4 regions of the Streptomyces durhamensis genome follow, and region 3 is predicted to be linked to each of the others. Evidence: riboswitches for the same ligand, from Rfam matches in the RefSeq annotation. Region 3 holds a riboswitch; each other region holds the start of a gene.

What was found. A riboswitch is a leader RNA that binds a small molecule or an ion and turns the genes downstream of it on or off. The one in region 3 is predicted to bind cyclic di-AMP.
Region 1: it holds a riboswitch for cyclic di-AMP, as region 3 does, so the genes downstream of both, IO33_RS0132755 (C40 family peptidase) here and IO33_RS0122455 (M23 family metallopeptidase) in region 3, are expected to answer to the same signal.
Region 2: it holds a riboswitch for cyclic di-AMP, as region 3 does, so the genes downstream of both, IO33_RS0135895 (transglycosylase family protein) here and IO33_RS0122455 (M23 family metallopeptidase) in region 3, are expected to answer to the same signal.
Region 4: it holds a riboswitch for cyclic di-AMP, as region 3 does, so the genes downstream of both, IO33_RS0120185 (transglycosylase SLT domain-containing protein) here and IO33_RS0122455 (M23 family metallopeptidase) in region 3, are expected to answer to the same signal.

The regions. Positions count from the first base shown of each region.
Region 1 covers NZ_JNXR01000027.1:75,418-79,760, reverse strand. Annotated here, with positions in the region: gene pcrA (DNA helicase PcrA) at 1-1,410, opposite strand, end outside; cyclic di-AMP (ydaO/yuaA leader) riboswitch at 1,634-1,802, shown strand; gene IO33_RS0132755 (C40 family peptidase) at 1,811-2,980, shown strand; gene IO33_RS0132750 (tellurite resistance/C4-dicarboxylate transporter family protein) at 3,084-4,049, shown strand; gene IO33_RS0132745 (hypothetical protein) at 4,053-4,343, opposite strand, start outside.
Region 2 covers NZ_JNXR01000034.1:6,309-10,651, forward strand. Annotated here, with positions in the region: gene IO33_RS0135885 (cytochrome P450 family protein) at 1-978, shown strand, start outside; gene IO33_RS0135890 (LysM peptidoglycan-binding domain-containing protein) at 1,129-2,283, shown strand; cyclic di-AMP (ydaO/yuaA leader) riboswitch at 2,460-2,633, shown strand; gene IO33_RS0135895 (transglycosylase family protein) at 2,638-3,342, shown strand; gene eno (phosphopyruvate hydratase) at 3,655-4,343, shown strand, end outside.
Region 3 covers NZ_JNXR01000015.1:132,186-136,528, reverse strand. Annotated here, with positions in the region: gene IO33_RS0122460 (alpha-galactosidase) at 1-1,502, shown strand, start outside; cyclic di-AMP (ydaO/yuaA leader) riboswitch at 1,804-1,967, shown strand; gene IO33_RS0122455 (M23 family metallopeptidase) at 1,970-2,833, shown strand; gene IO33_RS0122450 (SGNH/GDSL hydrolase family protein) at 3,052-3,837, shown strand; gene IO33_RS0122445 (TetR/AcrR family transcriptional regulator) at 4,076-4,343, opposite strand, start outside.
Region 4 covers NZ_JNXR01000013.1:135,177-139,519, reverse strand. Annotated here, with positions in the region: gene IO33_RS0120195 (LolA family protein) at 1-115, opposite strand, end outside; gene IO33_RS0120190 (polyprenyl synthetase family protein) at 594-1,604, opposite strand; cyclic di-AMP (ydaO/yuaA leader) riboswitch at 2,228-2,407, shown strand; gene IO33_RS0120185 (transglycosylase SLT domain-containing protein) at 2,411-2,890, shown strand; gene IO33_RS0120180 (HAD family hydrolase) at 3,017-3,829, opposite strand; gene IO33_RS0120175 (FAD-dependent oxidoreductase) at 4,278-4,343, opposite strand, start outside.

The DNA of each region.
Region 1 (4,343 bases), on a different contig from region 3:
GACCTCCTTGCGTTCGTAGAAGCGGACCCCGCCGACGACCTTGTAGGGCAGGCCGACGCGGATGAAGATCTCTTCGAAGACACGGGACTGGGCGTTGGTGCGGTAGAACACGGCGACGTCGCCGGCCTTGGCATCGCCCGCGTCGACCAGGCGGTCTATCTCGTCGGCGACGAACTGCGCCTCGTCGTGCTCGGTGTCGGCGACGTAACCGGTGATCCGCGCGCCCTGGCCGGCGTTGGTCCACAGGTTCTTCGGGCGGCGGGACTCGTTGCGCTCGATGACCGCGTTGGCGGCGGACAGGATCGTCTGCGTGGAGCGGTAGTTCTGCTCCAGCAGGATCGTCGTCGCGTTCGGGTAGTCCTCCTCGAACTGCAGGATGTTGCGGATCGTCGCGCCCCGGAAGGCGTAGATCGACTGGTCCGCGTCACCCACGACGCACAGCTCGGCGGGCGCGAGGTCGTACTCGCCGGGCGGGGTGTCGGCCTCGTCGGCGCGCTCACCCGTGCCGACCAGCTCGCGTACCAGGGCGTACTGGGCGTGGTTGGTGTCCTGGTACTCGTCGACCAGGACGTGCCGGAAGCGGCGGCGGTAGTGCTCGGCGACGTCCGGGAAGGCGCGCAGCAGGTTGACCGTCGTCATGATCAGGTCGTCGAAGTCGAGGGCGTTCGCCTCGCGCAGCCGCGACTGATAGAGCGCGTAGGCCTGGGCGAGGGTCTTCTCGAAGCCGTCGGTGGCCTGGGCGGCGAAGTCCTCCTCGTCGATCAGCTCGTTCTTCAGATTGCTGATCTTGGCGCTGAACGACTTCGGCGGGAAGTGCTTGGGGTCGAGTTCCAGGTCGCGGCAGACCAGGGCCATCAGGCGCTTGGAGTCCGCGGCGTCGTAGATCGAGAACGACGACGTGAAACCGAGCTTCTTGCTCTCCCGGCGCAGGATGCGCACGCACGCGCTGTGGAAGGTCATCACCCACATCGCGTTCGCACGCGGGCCGACGAGTTGCTCGACGCGTTCCTTCATCTCGCCCGCGGCCTTGTTGGTGAAGGTGATCGCGAGGATCTGGCCCGGGTGCACATGCCGCTCGGCGAGGAGGTGGGCGATGCGGTGGGTGAGCACACGGGTCTTGCCTGAGCCGGCGCCGGCGACGATGAGCAGCGGCGAGCCGGCGTGCACGACCGCGGCGCGCTGGTTGTCGTTCAGCCCCTCCAGGAGGGCTGCCGCGTCGAGCGCGGGGCGGGGGGCGCCGTCGCGGTAGTAGGCGTCCCGGTCCGGCGGCACGTCGAACCTGCCGCCGAACAGGTCGTCCGGAAGCGGCTCCGGGGCGTGATCGTCCTCGGGCGGCGGCGGGGGCTCCTCCTCGCGCCCGCGAGGGGGCTGGAGGTCCGCCAGGAAGCTGTCGTCAAAGAGGCTGCTCATCGCTCTACGAGTCTAGGGCGCCCCACCGACAACCGGTCGCCGTCCCGGGAAGACGGCCCCACGGGCGAAAGCGGCGAACACCCTCCGCACGGCCCTCACGCTGGGGAATCGTCCGATGACAAGAACGTGATTCTCAGCCCAGATCACGAAAATGTATCGGACATATCACGCACCAACCTTCACACTAGTCACACCAGTTGGCTAGGTTGCCGTCAGGCCGCGTGCGCGGCCTCCGCCGAGTCCGGCGCGCCCCCCTGGCGCCCGGAGCCGGGGACCCACCGATCCTGGGGTGAATCGGCCGACTCCCGCCCGGGACGACGCCGTAGGGCAACCCTTCCGAACCACCGCCCGAACCCGACAGCTAACCCGGTAGGCGGCTCATTGGAAGGAGTCGCCTCCCTTGGCGTCGCACCGCAAGCCGCGCCCCGGCGGGACCACCGGAGCGGGCATCCGCACCCCCGCCCTCGCCACCGCCGCCCTCACCTCCATGGCCATGCTCTCGCAGACCGCCGAGGCCGCCCCGAGAACCGATCACGCCAAGCCGAGCCTGGAAGAGGTCGAGAAGAAGGTCGACGACCTCTACCGCCAGGCGGAGTCGGCGACCGAGAAGTACAACGCGAACAAGGAGCGGACCGGGAAGCAGCGGAGTCGCGTCGACGCCCTGCGCGAGGAGGTCGCCCGGCGCACCGACCGCCTCAACAAGGCGCGCGAGGAACTGGGCTCCTTCGCCGCCGCCCAGTACCGCACCGGCGCCGCCGCGCCCGACACGGCCACCTTCCTGCTCGCGGACAGCCCCCAGGACTACTTCGACCAGAGCCAGCTGATGAACCGGCTGACCTCCCGGGAGAAGCGCGCGGTCGACGACTACATCGGCGAGCAGGCCACGACCATGAAGAAGCGGCGGGAGGCCGCGGAGAGCCTGCGGACGCTGACCGACTCGCAGCACGACCTGCAGACCGCCAAGACGACCGTCCAGCAGAAGCTCGCCTCCGCGCGCGAGCTGCTGTCCCGGCTGACGGCCCAGGAGAAGGCGCGGCTGGCCGCCATCGAGCGGGAGAAGCAGCAGGAGGCGGCGCGCAAGGCCGCCGAGCTGGCGAAGCGGCAGGCCCAGCAGCAGTCCGACTCGTCCTCCTCGTCGTCCTCCTCGTCGTCGTCCTCGTCCTCGTCTTCCGGGTCCGGGTCGACCGGCTCCACGACGTCCGGCGCGTACGACACGAAGGCCGAGAAGGCGATCGCCTTCGCCCGCGCGCAGATCGGCAAGCCGTATGTGTGGGGCGCCACCGGGCCGGACTCCTACGACTGCTCGGGCCTCACCCAGGCCGCCTGGAAGGCCGCCGGCGTCTCCCTTCCGCGCACCACGTACGACCAGGTCGACGCGGGCACCACGGTGTCACTGGCGAACGCGCGGCCGGGCGACCTGATCTTCTTCTACGACGACATCAGCCACGTCGGCGTCTACATAGGCAACGGCATGATGATCCACGCCCCCAAGCCGGGCGCGTACGTCCGTGAGGAGTCGGTGTACTACGGCGGAGAGTCGATCATCCACAGCGTGGTCCGGCCGGGCTGACCGAGCCGGCTTTCTCCGCTCCACGCGCGCGTACCGGGGTTTTCGCCTTCCACGCGCGCGTGCCCTTCCTGGCCGGAACCGCGCGGCTCCCTAGCATCGGCGCATGTCCGGCATCTCAGGTCTGCGTACGTGGTGGGCGGAGCGGCCTCCCGCGGCCGGGGCCGCCGTGATGGCGACCGGCATCCTGTCGGTGGGCCTGCAGCTGACCGGCGCGGAGACGGTCTCCCGGCTGGCGCTGGCACTGACCGCCGTCGCCTGGGTGGCGCTGGCCGCCGACTTCGCCCTGCGGCTGCTCGGCCGGCGGCAGCGCTGGGCGGCCGAGGCTCAGAGCCCCGGCGCGCTCAACGCCGTCGCCGCGACCACCGTGCTCGGCACCGGGATCTCGGCGCTGGGCCGGCAGACCCTCGCCGGGGCCCTGCTGGCGCTCGCGGCGCTGCTGTGGCCGGTGCTGCTGGTCACGGTCGTACGGCACTGGAGGCGGCGCATGCCGGGCTCGGTGTTCCTGTGTTGTGTGGCCACACAGGGGCTCGCCGTACTGGCCGCGACACTGGCTGCCGCCGAGCACCGGGCGTGGCTCGCCCACACCGCGCTGGTGCTGTTCTGGCTGGGTCTGGTGCTCTACGGGCTCGCGCTGGCCCACTTCGACGCACGGCAGGTGTGGGAGGGGGCCGGCGACCACTGGGTGGCGGGCGGGGCACTCGCGATCTCGGCGCTGGCGGGGGCGAAACTGCTCATCGCCGCGGATGCGGGCCCTTACCTGTGGGACGACGACGACCGCGCCGTGCTGCGCACCACGACGGTCGCACTGCTCGTGCTGGATCTGGCCTGCTACCTCGCGCTGCTGGCCGCCGAGGCGGCGCGGCCCCGGCGCGGCTACCACATGCTGCGATGGGCGACGGTGTTCCCGATGGGGATGACGGCGACGGCGACGCTGTCCGTCGCGACCGCCGTCGGCGTCCCGTGGCTCGGATGGCCGGGACGGGTGCTGCTGGGGGTGGCGGTGGCGGTGTGGCTCACGGTCGCCGCCGGTGCGGTGCTCGCGGCCCGCGCCGGTGGCAGGGACGGCTGACGGTCAGGTCCACAGCACGGCGATGAAGATGTTCGCCATGGTCAGCAGGCCGACCAGCCCGAACGTGCCCTTGTCGATCTTCTCCTCGTCGCGCTTCACGTAGACCAGCCCGAGGATCACGATCAGCAGCGCCAGCTTGACGCCGATCTTGATGGTGTTGACGTGGTGGTCGTCGGCCTGGTTGAGACCGACCAGGGCCACACCGGTGACCAGCATGGTCAGCGCGCCGTGCAGCATCCCGGGCACGAAGCGGGCCGTGCCCTGGCCCATCGCCTTCATCTGGGTGAGGAAGCC
Region 2 (4,343 bases), on a different contig from region 3:
ACCCGGCTGCGCCGGCTGGTCAGCAAGGCGTTCACGCCCCGCCGGGTCGCCGAGTTCGCGCCCCGGGTGCAGGAGCTGACCGACCACCTCATCGACCGGTTCGCCGCGAAGGGCTCCGCCGACCTCATCCACGAGTTCGCGTTCCCGCTGCCCATCTACGCCATCTGCGACCTGCTCGGCGTCCCGCGCGAGGACCAGGACGACTTCCGGGACTGGGCGGGCATGATGATCCGGCACGGCGGCGGGCCGCGCGGCGGGGTCGCCCGGTCCGTCAAGAAGATGCGCGGCTACCTCGCCGAGCTGATCCACAAGAAGCGCGAGGCACTGCCCGCCGAGCCCGCGCCCGGCGAGGACCTCATCTCCGGCCTCATCCGCGCCTCCGACCACGGTGAGCACCTCACCGAGAACGAGGCCGCGGCGATGGCGTTCATCCTGCTGTTCGCCGGCTTCGAGACGACCGTCAACCTCATCGGCAACGGCACCTACGCGCTGCTGACCCACCCCGAGCAGCGGGCGCGGCTCCAGGACGCCCTGGCCGAGGGGGAGAGGGAGCTGCTGGAGACCGGGGTGGAGGAACTGCTGCGCTACGACGGCCCGGTGGAGCTGGCCACCTGGCGGTTCGCCACCGAGCCGCTCACCCTCGGCGGACAGGACATCGCGCCCGGGGACCCGGTGCTCGTGGTGCTCGCGGCGGCCGACCGGGACCCGGAGCGGTTCGCCGACCCGGACGTGCTGGACCTCGCCCGCCGCGACAACCAGCACCTCGGCTACGGCCACGGCATCCACTACTGCCTCGGCGCCCCGCTCGCCCGGCTGGAGGGTCAGGCCGCGCTCGCCACGCTCCTCACCAGGCTGCCCGACCTGCGGCTCGCGGCCGATCCGGCCGACCTGCGCTGGCGCGGCGGGCTCATCATGCGGGGCCTGCGCACACTGCCCGTGGAGTTCACCCCGGAGGCCGGCGAAGCCGTGGAACGGTGAACATGAAGGGCGTTCAACTTTGTGATCTTCACGTGATCTGCGCGGCATTAACTTGTGACAAGTGATCGTCTGCCGATACGTTCACCCATCAGTGTGGCGCCGGGCTTCAGCGCGCCGCGCCGGCCCTGCTGTCGCACGAAAGGCTTCCGCATGCTCTCCGGGAACGGTCGTCACCGTCGCCCCCGTCAGGCTCCGGCTCTCCTCGTCGCGGCCGGAGTGACCGGCTCCGCCATCGCCATCCCGCTGCTCGGCGCCGCGAGCGCCAACGCCGCCGACGGCACCACGTGGGACAAGGTCGCCGAGTGCGAGAGCGGCGGCTCCTGGAGCGCGGACACCGGGAACGGCTACTTCGGAGGCCTGCAGATCTCGCAGGACGACTGGGGCAGGTACGGCGGCACGCAGTACGCCGACAGCGCCGACCAGGCCAGCCGCTCGCAGCAGATCGCCGTCGCCGAGAAGATCCTGGCCGACCAGGGCACCAAGCCGTGGGCCATGTGCGCGCTGACCGCCGGGCTGACCTCCAACTCCGCTTCGGTGGACGTGGACACCGGCGTCGGCGGCTCCGCGGACGGCAGCGGATCGGGGGACGCGTCCGGCTCGGCCGACAGCTCCGACTCGTCCGGTCTGCCGGATTCGTCCGCCTCCGACTCCGGTTCGGACTCCGGCTCCGGCTCGCACGCGGGGTCCGACTCCGGTTCCGGCTCCTCGGGTTCGGACTCCTCGGATTCCGGTTCCCCGGCCCCGGACGCACCGGGTTCGGATGCCTCCGGTTCCCCCTCCGGCAAGGGCGCCACACCCACTCCGGGTCACGGCCGCCACGCCACCAAGACCCCGGACCAGACGGGGGGCTCCACCGGAAGCAGCACGCCCAAGTCCGACAAGGGTGACAAGTCCGGATCGTCTGGCTCGTCCGGTAAGGACGACTCGCAGGGAAGTGACAGCTCTCCCGCGCCGACCCCTGGCACCGACGAATCGGACAATTACCAGCAGTCCGCCGGTTCTTGGAGCCTGGTCGACACCGGCACGCTCAGCAGCGGTGGACGCCACCGCGGTGGGAGTGCGGACGAAAGCGTGACAAACGGTCAGAACGCCCCCTCTTCCGGCCGTCATGCCGGCCCCGCGGCGGGCACCTACACCGTGCGTGAAGGGGACACCCTCGCCTCCATCGCCGACTCTCTGCGCGTCGACGGCGGATGGCATGCGCTCTACGACGGGAACAAGACCGTCATCGGTACCGACCCGAATCACATCACCGCCGGTCAGACCCTGGAAGTCGGTGCCGAAACGGGCGGAAAGCAGCGGTAGTTGACGCCCTGTTTCGCCGCTGATGTCCGTTTCGGTGAAAGTGTGGGATGAGTCTCAGAAGCCCTGATCGTCTTTGAAATTCCCTCGATCACCTGTCTACGGTCAAGGCCGCTCGTCACCACGAGCCCCGGCACTCGCAACGCCGAATCCTGCCAGCGGTTGCCCGGGAACAGTCGTCGCGTCAAGCGCCGTAGGCAGGAGCGGGGGACCCAAGGTAAGTGCCGGGCCCGGCGGTTCACGCCGGTACCGGCTAGGGGTGGAGCCGCGCCTCGCGAGAGCGAGCGTGCGGCCGGGCAACTCAACCGGCCCGAACCCGACAGCTCACCTCGCAGGCGTCGGTGAGGGGATCGATCCATGCTGTTTACCGGCAAGGGCAAGCACCGTCGTCCGTCCAAGGCCACCCGCGCCCTCGCGCTCGCCGGCGTCACCGGCGCCGCCGTCGCCGCCCCGCTGATGGCGGCCGGCAACGCCTCCGCCGCCACCGCCTCCCAGTGGGACGCCGTCGCCCAGTGCGAGTCCGGTGGCAACTGGTCCATCAACACCGGCAACGGCTTCTACGGCGGCCTGCAGTTCTCCGCCTCCACCTGGGCCGCGTACGGCGGCACCGCCTACGCCGCGCAGGCCAACCAGGCCACCAAGGCGCAGCAGATAGCCGTCGCGGAGAAGGTCCTCGCCGCGCAGGGCAAGGGCGCCTGGCCGGTCTGCGGCACGGGCCTGTCGAGCACCCCGTACAACGGCTCCGCGCCCAGCACCCCCTCGAAGACCACCTCGTCGAAGACCACCGCGCCGAGCAGCACCACCCGCTCCACGGACCAGCAGGCCGCCTCCCGCTCCGCCGAGCGCACGGCCCCCTCCGCGAGCAAGACCGTCACCACCCCGACCGGCAAGAAGGTCAAGAAGGGCGACGGCGAGTACAAGGTGGTCACGGGCGACACCCTCAGCTCCATCGCCGACAAGCACCACGTCCAGGGCGGCTGGCAGAAGCTCTTCCAGCTGAACAAGGACATCGTCTCGGACGCCAACCTCATCTACCCGGGCCAGCAGCTGCACCTGAAGTAGGCGCGGCGGCCCTCGGGCCCCACCTCGGTCCCCGCGGGCCTCACCCCGTTCCCCCCGGGGCCGCCCCCGTCCCCACGGGCTCCCCGCCCCGGCGCGTGTTCCCCCGTACGCGCCGGGGCGGGGTCTTTTGTGTGTGCCCCGTGCACCCACCCTTTGTTCCGCTCATGAACAATGGGTACCGTCTGCGTGTCCCACCCCGTCCACGGGGCGGTCGGTCGGTGGCCGATCCCCTGGAGACGGTTAGGCTCTAGTCGCAAGGCGCAGCCGCAAGGCGGCAAGCCCCGCACTTCCAGCGTCACATCCAAGAAGGAGATGCTCGTGCCGTCCATCGACGTCGTCGTAGCCCGGGAAATCCTGGACTCCCGAGGCAACCCCACGGTCGAGGTCGAGGTCGGCCTCGACGACGGCAGCACGGGTCGTGCCGCCGTCCCGTCCGGCGCCTCGACCGGCGCCTTCGAGGCCATCGAGCTGCGCGACGGTGACCCCAACCGCTACCAGGGCAAGGGCGTCGAGAAGGCCGTCCTGGCCGTCATCGAGCAGATCGGCCCGGAGCTGGTCGGCTACGACGCCACCGAGCAGCGCCTGATCGACCAGGCCATGTTCGACCTGGACGCCACCGACAACAAGGGCTCCCTCGGCGCCAACGCCATCCTCGGTGTCTCCCTCGCCGTCGCCCACGCCGCCTCCGAGGCGTCCGACCTCCCCCTCTTCCGCTACCTGGGCGGCCCGAACGCGCACCTGCTGCCGGTGCCGATGATGAACATCCTCAACGGCGGCTCGCACGCGGACTCCAACGTGGACATCCAGGAGTTCATGATCGCCCCGATCGGCGCGGAGTCCTTCTCCGAGGCCCTGCGCTGGGGCACCGAGGTCTACCACACCCTGAAGAAGGTCCTGAAGAGCAAGGGCCTGTCCACCGGCCTCGGCGACGAGGGCGGCTTCGCCCCGAACCTCGGCTCCAACCGTGAGGCCCTCGACCTCATCCTGGAGGCCGTCAAGGA
Region 3 (4,343 bases):
GCCACACCGGCCACCAGCACCTGCCCTGGGTGGCACTGGACACCGACGCCACCGAGGAGCACGGCGAGGTCTACGGCTGCGCGCTCGGCTGGTCCGGCTCCTGGCGCATCGCCGTCGCCCAACTCCCGGACGCGCGCGTGCAGATCACCGGCGGCGCCGGCTACGACGACTCGGGGCTGCTGCTCCTGGAGCCGGGGGAGTCGTACACCACCCCGGTCTTCGCGGGCCTGTGGAGCGACGGCGGCTTCGGCGGCGCGAGCCGCGCCTGGCACGCCTACCAGCGCGAGCACGTCATCCCGGACGCCGGGCGTGACCGGCCGGTCCTCTTCAACTCCTGGGAGGCGACGAACTTCGACATCTCCGAGGAGCAGCAGCTCGCGCTCGCCCGCCGGGCCGCCGAGATCGGCGTGGAGCTGTTCGTCGTGGACGACGGCTGGTTCGGCGCCCGGACCAGCGACCGCGCGGGCCTCGGCGACTGGACCCCCAACCCCGACCGCTTCCCGCACGGCCTGAAGCCCCTCGCCGACCAGGTGCACGGCCTCGGCATGCGTTTCGGCATCTGGGTCGAGCCCGAGATGGTCAACCCGGACAGCGACCTGTACCGCGCGCACCCCGACTGGGTGCAGTACCAACCGGGACGGAAGCGGACAGAGCTGCGCAACCAGCTGGTCCTCAACCTCGCCCGCGAGGACGTCCAGGACTACCTGTGGGAGCGGCTGGACACCCTGCTCTCCGGTGTGCCGGTCGACTATGTGAAGTGGGACTTCAACCGCTGCTTCACCGACGCGGGCTGGCCCGGCGAGCCGTACCCCCAGCGCCTGTGGGTGGACCACGTCCGGGCCCTGTACGCCCTGCTGGACCGACTGCGCGCGGCTCATCCCGGCGTCGCCTTCGAATCCTGCTCGGGCGGGGGCGGGCGGATCGACCTCGGGGTCATGAGTCGCACCGACCAGGTGTGGACCTCCGACAACACCGACCCGCTGGACCGCCTCGCCATCCAGCACGGCTTCAGCCAGGTCCACCCCGCCACAGTCATGGCCGCCTGGGTCACCGACAGCCCGAACACCCAGCTCAACGGGCGGGTCAGCTCCCTGCGGTTCCGCTTCGTCAGCGCCATGGCGGGCGTCCTCGGGGTCGGCGGTGACCTCACCGGGTGGACCGATCAGGAGCTGGCCGAGGCCCGGCGGTGGGTCGGTCTCTACAAGGAGATCCGCCCGGTCGTCCAGCGGGGCGAGCTGTACCGGCTGCGGCCGCCGGCCGGCGGTCTGAGCGCCGTGCAGTACGTCCTGGGCGGGGAGACGGTGGTCCTCGCCTGGCTCCAGGCGCAGAGCCACGGCGAGCCCGTGCCGGCGCTGCGTCTGCGCGGCCTCGACCCGACGGCGTCGTACGAATGCCGCGAAACGGGCGAAGTGTGTCGAGGTGCCGTGCTTCTCCATCACGGGCTGCGCACCGCGCTCACAGGTGACCTCGATGCAACGGTTCTCCGTCTACGCCGCATCTGACCTCTCTGTCTGAATTGCTGCCTTGATTCCAACTCGTCGCGGAATAAGGGCACCTGGCCCGGTCCGCGTGAGGAGCGTCATATTCGTGACCCTGTGTCGCGCGTCATGTTCACGTAATCTCCACGATGAAAAGGGAAATTGAAAGAACGCGGGAGGCGGGAATATACGGAGGGTGACCGAGAATTCCCGCATGCGATCTCCGGAAAGGCGAACGGCGGGAACCGGCTGCTTGTTTCCGCGCGTCTTGCTCCCTTACGTTCGCCACCGATCCGGACGGAACGCCGAATCCTGCCGCCGCCCGGAGTCCCACACACTTGACCCGCGTTCGGCAGGAGCGGGGGACCCACCAGGTACGACTGCCTGTCCGGTCTCCGCGACAGGCTCGGGGTGAAGCCGTGCGCGCACGGCCGGGCGACTCCAGTCCGAACCCGACAGCTCACCTCGCAGGCGTCGGAGAGGAATGCGCCATGCCTGGTAAGGGCAAGCACCGACGCCCCAAGACCCCGCGTTTTTCCCGCTCGATCGCCGTCGCCGGAACCGGTGGCGCCGCCCTGGCCCTCCCGCTCATCGGCACCACCGGGGCGCATGCCGCCGGCACCACGCAGTCCGTCTCCGCACCGGCCGCGCAGTCCCCCCAGACCCCGGTGCAGAAGGCCGCCGCACAGCCGGACTCCCGCCCGGGCGCGTACACGGTGAAGCCCGGCGACTGCCTCTTCGAGATCGCCTACGAGCACCATGTGGCCGGCGGCTGGCACCGCCTCTACGCCGACAACCGGCAGGCCGTCGGCGACGACCCGTCGCTGATCCACCCGGGCCTGAAGCTCGCGCACTCTTCGCACGACGCGCGTGCCTCGCACTCCTCCGCGTCCCAGGCGGCCCCGGGGACCGGGACCTCCGGCGCCGCCGGGACGGCCGCCTCCACCGGTTTCACCCTCCCGGTCACCGGCGCCACCATCGGCACCGGCTACCACGTGGCCGGCGGCATGTGGTCCAGCGGCCACCACACGGGCGTCGACTTCGTGGTCCCGACCGGCACCCCGGTCAAGGCCGTCGCCGCGGGCACGGTCGTCTCCGCCGGCTGGGGCGGCGCGTACGGCAACCAGGTCGTCATCAAGCTGCACGACGGCCACTACGCGCAGTACGGGCACCTCTCCCGGCTCTCCGTCTGGGCCGGGCAGACCGTGACCGAGGGGCAGCAGGTCGGCCTGTCGGGCGCCACCGGCAACGTCACCGGCCCGCACCTGCACTTCGAGATCCGGACCACCCCGGACTACGGCTCCGACATCGACCCGGTCGGCTACCTCCGCGAGCACGGCGTCGCCGTCGTCTGACGCCCCCGCCCGAACCACCTGCCTGACACGCCGCCGAAGGCCGGACCCACGATCCCCGGGTCCGGCCTTCGGTGTGTTCGCCTTATTCCGGATTGGCAAATCATTTAAGGGTGTCTTATCTCACCGTTCGTCAATCCCTGCCTACGGTCGCGTAAGTCACATCGCAAGGTGAATCATGGTCCGATGTGGCAGACGATTCGAAGAATGACAACAAATCAGTGATCGGGTCGTACGTGGCGGTGGGGGACAGCTTCACCGAGGGCGTCGGCGACCCCGGGCCCGACGGGGCGTTCGTGGGCTGGGCCGACCGGTTCGCGGTCCTGCTCGCCGACCGGCGGCCCGAGGGCGACTTCAAGTACACCAATCTCGCGGTGCGCGGGAAACTGCTCGACCAGATCGTGCAGGACCAGCTCCCGCAGGCCGTCGAACTCGCCCCGGACCTGGTCTCCTTCTGTGCGGGCGGCAACGACATCATCCGCCCCGGCACCGACCCGGACGAGGTGGCCGAGCGCTTCGAGCGCGCCGTCGCCCGACTGGCCGAGGCCGCCGGGACGGTGCTGGTCACGACCGGCTTCGACACCCGTGGCGTCCCCGTGCTCAAGCATCTGCGCGGCAAGATCGCCACCTACAACGGGCACGTCCGCGCCATCGCCGACCGGTACGGCTGCCCGGTGCTCGACCTGTGGTCCCTGAAGTCGGTTCAGGACCGCAGGGCGTGGGACAGCGACCGGCTCCACCTCTCGCCCGAGGGGCACACGCGCGTGGCGCTGCGCGCCGGCCAGGCCCTCGGCCTCGACATCCCGGCCGACCCGGAGCAGCCGTGGCCGCCGCAGCCGCCCCGGGGCACGCTGGAGATCCGCCGCGACGACGTCCAGTGGGCCCGCGAGTTCCTGGTCCCGTGGATCGGCCGCCGCCTGCGCGGCGAGTCCTCCGGCGACCATGTCACCGCGAAGGGCACCCTGTCCCCGGACGACATCAAGCTGCGCATCACCTCGGTGGCCTGACGGCCGCCCTCATGCCCCGCACCGCGGACACCCCGCGGTGCGGGGCATGAGGGTGTCCGGCCGGACGCTGTTCGCCGGGGATGCCGGGGCGCCGGGGATGCCGGGGCGCCGAGGATGCTGGGGTGCGAGTGGGGCACCCCGCAGGATCGATGAGCGACCCGCCCCGACCGGGCCTGGACAGCCGTGGCGGCTCCCCCCGCCCAGTGCCGTGCAACCAGCCTGAGGCGTACGGCGGACGCTAGCGCTCGGTCAACGCCTTCCGGTCCAGGCCCAGTTCCCGGGCCAGGGCGTCGTCGACCCATTCCTGCGCGCGTGTCCGCGGCACCGCTCCCGGGTACGACGTCAGCTGCACCGCCAGCCCGTCCAGCAGCGCGGTCAGGCGCAGCGCGGTACCGGCCGGGTCGGCGCAGACGAACTCACCGGCCGCCACGCCCTCGGCGATGACCTCGGTGATCGCCGCCTTCCACTGCCTGTCCAGGTCCCGCGTGACCTCCCGCAGGGCGGGC
Region 4 (4,343 bases), on a different contig from region 3:
CCGCCACCCCCACCACCGCGACCGGGACCGCGTAGCGGGCGGCCTTGCGGCGTCCGGCGTGCGGGGTTTCCTCTCGCGCGCCGTCCACTGCGTCGTCGGTTTCGTACGGTGCCATGTGTGCCTTACCTCCGTCGTCGGCGGCGGCTGTCCTCACGTTGGTCCACCAGAGCCGCCATTCTCACCCGAATCGGTGAGGAGTGGTGATGTCCGTGGTGTCCATCTCACCAAATCGGCCATGAGGAAGCGTCAGACCTCGGAGCCAAGTCCGTGTACGCCTGCGGTATGACACGCAGGGGCAGCGACTCCCCCGACCCGTAGGGGTCTCACCGGAACGGAGGGGTCCGTATGGGGGCACGCGCATCGCGACAAGCCGCGCACAGGGGCCGTGCATCGCGGCGGGCCGTCCATGGGAGCACACGCGGCGGGCCGCTCATGGCCGCACGCGCATCGCGGCAGGCCGTGCCGGGCCATTCCACCGGGCCGTAGGGGGTCGTGCGGGGCCACGGAGTCGTGCGGGGCCGTGTGCAGGGCCGCGCCGGACCGTACGGCCGGTTGCTGCCGCGAGGCTCGACCGGCCGAGGCCCCGCCGGGGGTCAGCCGGCCCGGTGCACCACCGCGTCGCACAGCTCCATCAGCGCCGCCTTGGCGTCGCACTCCCGCAGCGGGGCCAGCGCGGCGCGGGCCTCCTCCGCGTACCGGACGGTGTCCCGGCGGGCCTGCTCCAGCGCGGGGTGGGCGCGCAGCGCGGCGAGTGCCTCGGCGTGCCGGGCGTCGTCGCTGAGGTCGGAGTCCAGCAGCCGGCACAGCGCGATGTCCTCGGGCAGCCCCAGCCGGGCCGCCCGCTCGCGCAGCCGCAGCACGGGCAGCGTCGGAATGCCCTCGCGCAGGTCGGTTCCCGGGGTCTTGCCGGACTCGTGCGAGTCGGAGGCGATGTCCAGGACGTCGTCGGCGAGCTGGAAGGCGACGCCGAGCCGCTCGCCGTACTGGGTGAGCACGTCGACGACCGTCTCGTCGGCGCCGGACATCATCGCGCCGAACCGGCACGAGACCGCCACCAGCGAGCCCGTCTTGCCGCCGAGGACGTCCAGGTAGTGCTCGACCGGGTCGCGGCCGTCCGAGGGACCGGCGGTCTCCAGGATCTGGCCCGTGACCAGCCGCTCGAACGCGAGGGCCTGCACCCGGACGGCCTCGGGGCCGAGGTCGGCGAGGATCTGGGAGGCCCGGGCGAAGAGGAAGTCGCCGGTGAGGACCGCGACCGAGTTGCCCCAGCGCGTGTTGGCGCTCTCCACGCCGCGCCGTACGGCCGCCTCGTCCATCACGTCGTCGTGGTACAGCGTGGCCAGGTGCGTCAGCTCGACGACCACGGCCGACGGCACGATGCCCGGCGCGTAGGGGTCACCGAACTGGGCCGCGAGCATCACGAGCAGCGGCCGGAACCGCTTCCCGCCGGCTCGCACGAGGTGCTGCGCGGCCTCCGTGATGAACGGGACCTCACTCTTGGTGGCCTCGAGCAAGCCTTCCTCGACAGCCGCCAATCCGGCCTGGACATCGGCTTCCAGAGCCTGGTCCCGCACGCTCAGCCCGAACGGCCCGACGACGGTCACGAGGGGTCTCCTGTCTGCTGGTGTCTGCTGGCGATTACACGGTTTGTCGATAGGTCGCTGCCATCACTCAAGTCAGCGTATCCGGTCCTCTTTCGATCACCGATAGCGCCCACCGGTCCAGCCCGGGCGGTATCGGATCATGACCGGTATGTTTTTGATCAAGGACTAAGAACGGACATTTATCGACTTAACAGGAATACATCCAATTTGTCTCGAACCGGGGAGCGAGCGGAGTAACGCCTGGCCGCCCCCTCCGGCACCCCTTTCGCCACCTCCCTGCGCGCTCCCCGCGCGCGGCCGCTCCACCACGAGAACGACCGGCACCGTTTCACGGGTTCCATCGCCGAGCCGATCCACCCGAATCCCCCATGTCCGATTTAAAACAGTTTGCCATTTCGTGAGTTGGGTCACGGTCGCCGGATGGCATCCCGCCCCCATCGCATCCCGCTCCTCCCCTTGCCCCGCTGGCGAGTTGAGGGTTGGCAACCGCAAAGGATCAAGTGCCTCATAGGGCATAGATCAAGGTCAAATAGGACGTTGTGTGAATCCGGTACTTGTTCCCGACATGTGCTCTCGCATACGTTCCGGGCCGTCGGGCGGACGCCTAATCCTGCCGCCGCCCACGTAACCCATCGACGAACTCATTCGTACGGCAGGAGCGGGGGAACCAGGTAAGTCGCCGGACCGGACGACACACGTCGCACCGGAACGGCTAGGGGTAAAGCCGTGCCTTCCCGGGCACGGCCGGGCACCTCCCCGCCCGCACCCGACAGCTCACCTCGCAGGCGACGGAGAGGAACTTCCCCATGCCTGCTGCCGCTCAGCACCGCCGCACCCGTCTCGTCCGCGCCCTCGCCGCCGTCGGCACCGGTGCCGCCGTCCTCGCCCTGCCGCTCATCGGGGCGACCAGCGCCTCCGCCGCGAGCCCGGCCGCCACCACGGCCTCCACCACCCCCGCCGGCTACCCGAACACCCTCGACGGCTGGATCCGCGAGTCCCTCGCGATCATGGGCCAGAAGGGCATCCCGGGCACCTACAACGGCATCTACCGCAACATCATCCGGGAGTCCTCGGGCAACCCGAACGCCATCAACCTCTGGGACTCCAACGCCGCCAAGGGCATCCCGTCCAAGGGCCTGCTCCAGGTCATCGACCCGACGTTCAACGCGTACCACGTGGCCGGAACCTCCTTCAACATCTACGACCCGGTCGCGAACATCACCGCCGCCTGCAACTACGCGGCCGCGCGCTACGGGTCGATCGACAACGTCTTCAGCGCGTACTGACAGCCCCGCGGACCGGCAGGACACCGGCCGCCCGGCACGTTCCCGCACCTGACGGACGGGGGCGTGCCGGGCGGCCGCCGTGTCTCCACGAGGCCCGTGCCGGACGACCGCGTACTGATGTGCCGGTCAGTCGGTCGGAAACAGTCTTTCGAGGACGGCGGCGATCCCGTCGTCCTCGTTCGACAGGGTGATCTCGTCCGCCACCGACTTGAGTTCGGGGTGTGCGTTGGCCATGGCGACCCCGTGCCCGGCCCACTCGAACATCGGGATGTCGTTGGGCATGTCGCCGAACGCCAGGGCCTTCGGTGCGGCGATCCCGAGTCGTTCGGCGGCCAGTGCCAGACCGGTCGCCTTGGTCACCCCGGACGGCTGCAGCTCCACGGTCCCCGGCCCCGACATGGTGACCGTCGCCAGCGAACCCACCACCGCGCGCGCGACGGCCGCCAACTCGTCGTCGGACAGCTCGGCATGGCGCAGCAGCACCTTGCTGATGGGCTCGCACCACAGGTCGTCGCGCCGGCCGACCCGCACGGCGGGCAGGGTCGGGTGCGGCATCAGATAGCCCGGCTCGATGAGCGTGAGCCCGTCGACGCCGTCCTGGTCGACGGCCGCGTAGACCTGTCCCACCTCGGCCTCGATCTTGCCGAGCGCGGTCTCGGCCAGCTCCCGGTCCAGCCGGACCGACCACAGCAGACGGCCGGACCCGGCGTCGTAGACCTGCGCGCCCTGCCCGCACACCGCGAGCCCCGTGCAGCCGAGGTGCTCGAGCAGCGGCCGTACCCGCGGGGCCGGGCGGCCCGTCACCACCAAGTGCCGCGCACCGGCCCGCGCCGCCCGCGCGAGCGCGGCGAGCGACCGGTCGGAGACGGTGTCGTCGCCGCGCAACAGCGTTCCGTCCAGGTCGGTGGCGATCAGTGCGTACGCGGGGGAAGCTGCCATGATCAGAGAATACGGATACCGCGCCCCGCCGACTCATCTTGTCGTCCTGCGCACTTACGTACTGGTCGGCCCCAACTGGTGGCACCCGGCTCCCTGATGGCGGTGTCGATGCGAGGAGACGCGCCGGTGAGGCGCGGACCAGCGCGGACGGCTGCGTCTCGTCGTAGTGGCCGGCCAGCCCTCCGGTCCCTCGGCCGCAGTGCACCCGGCGTCACCGCGGAGGGGCGCCTCGCCCCGGGCGGCGACGGCGGGTGATCGCTCCTCGCTCGTGCCCGCCTCGGGTGGATCCGCCCGCATGGGCGTGCACGCACACGCCGCGTCCGTCACTCCGGCCGGCCGGCAGCCCGGTGATCCCCCCCTGCGGCGCGGTGGGCTCCCCTGGCCTGCACCGCGCCGACAGAAGCCGCCCGGGGGACGCGGCGGCCCGGGCCGGATCGGTCCGTGAGCCTCAGCCGTGGGCCGCCGCCAGGTGTTTCGCCAGGCGCGGGGAGGCGAACCCCGTACCGCACACGAA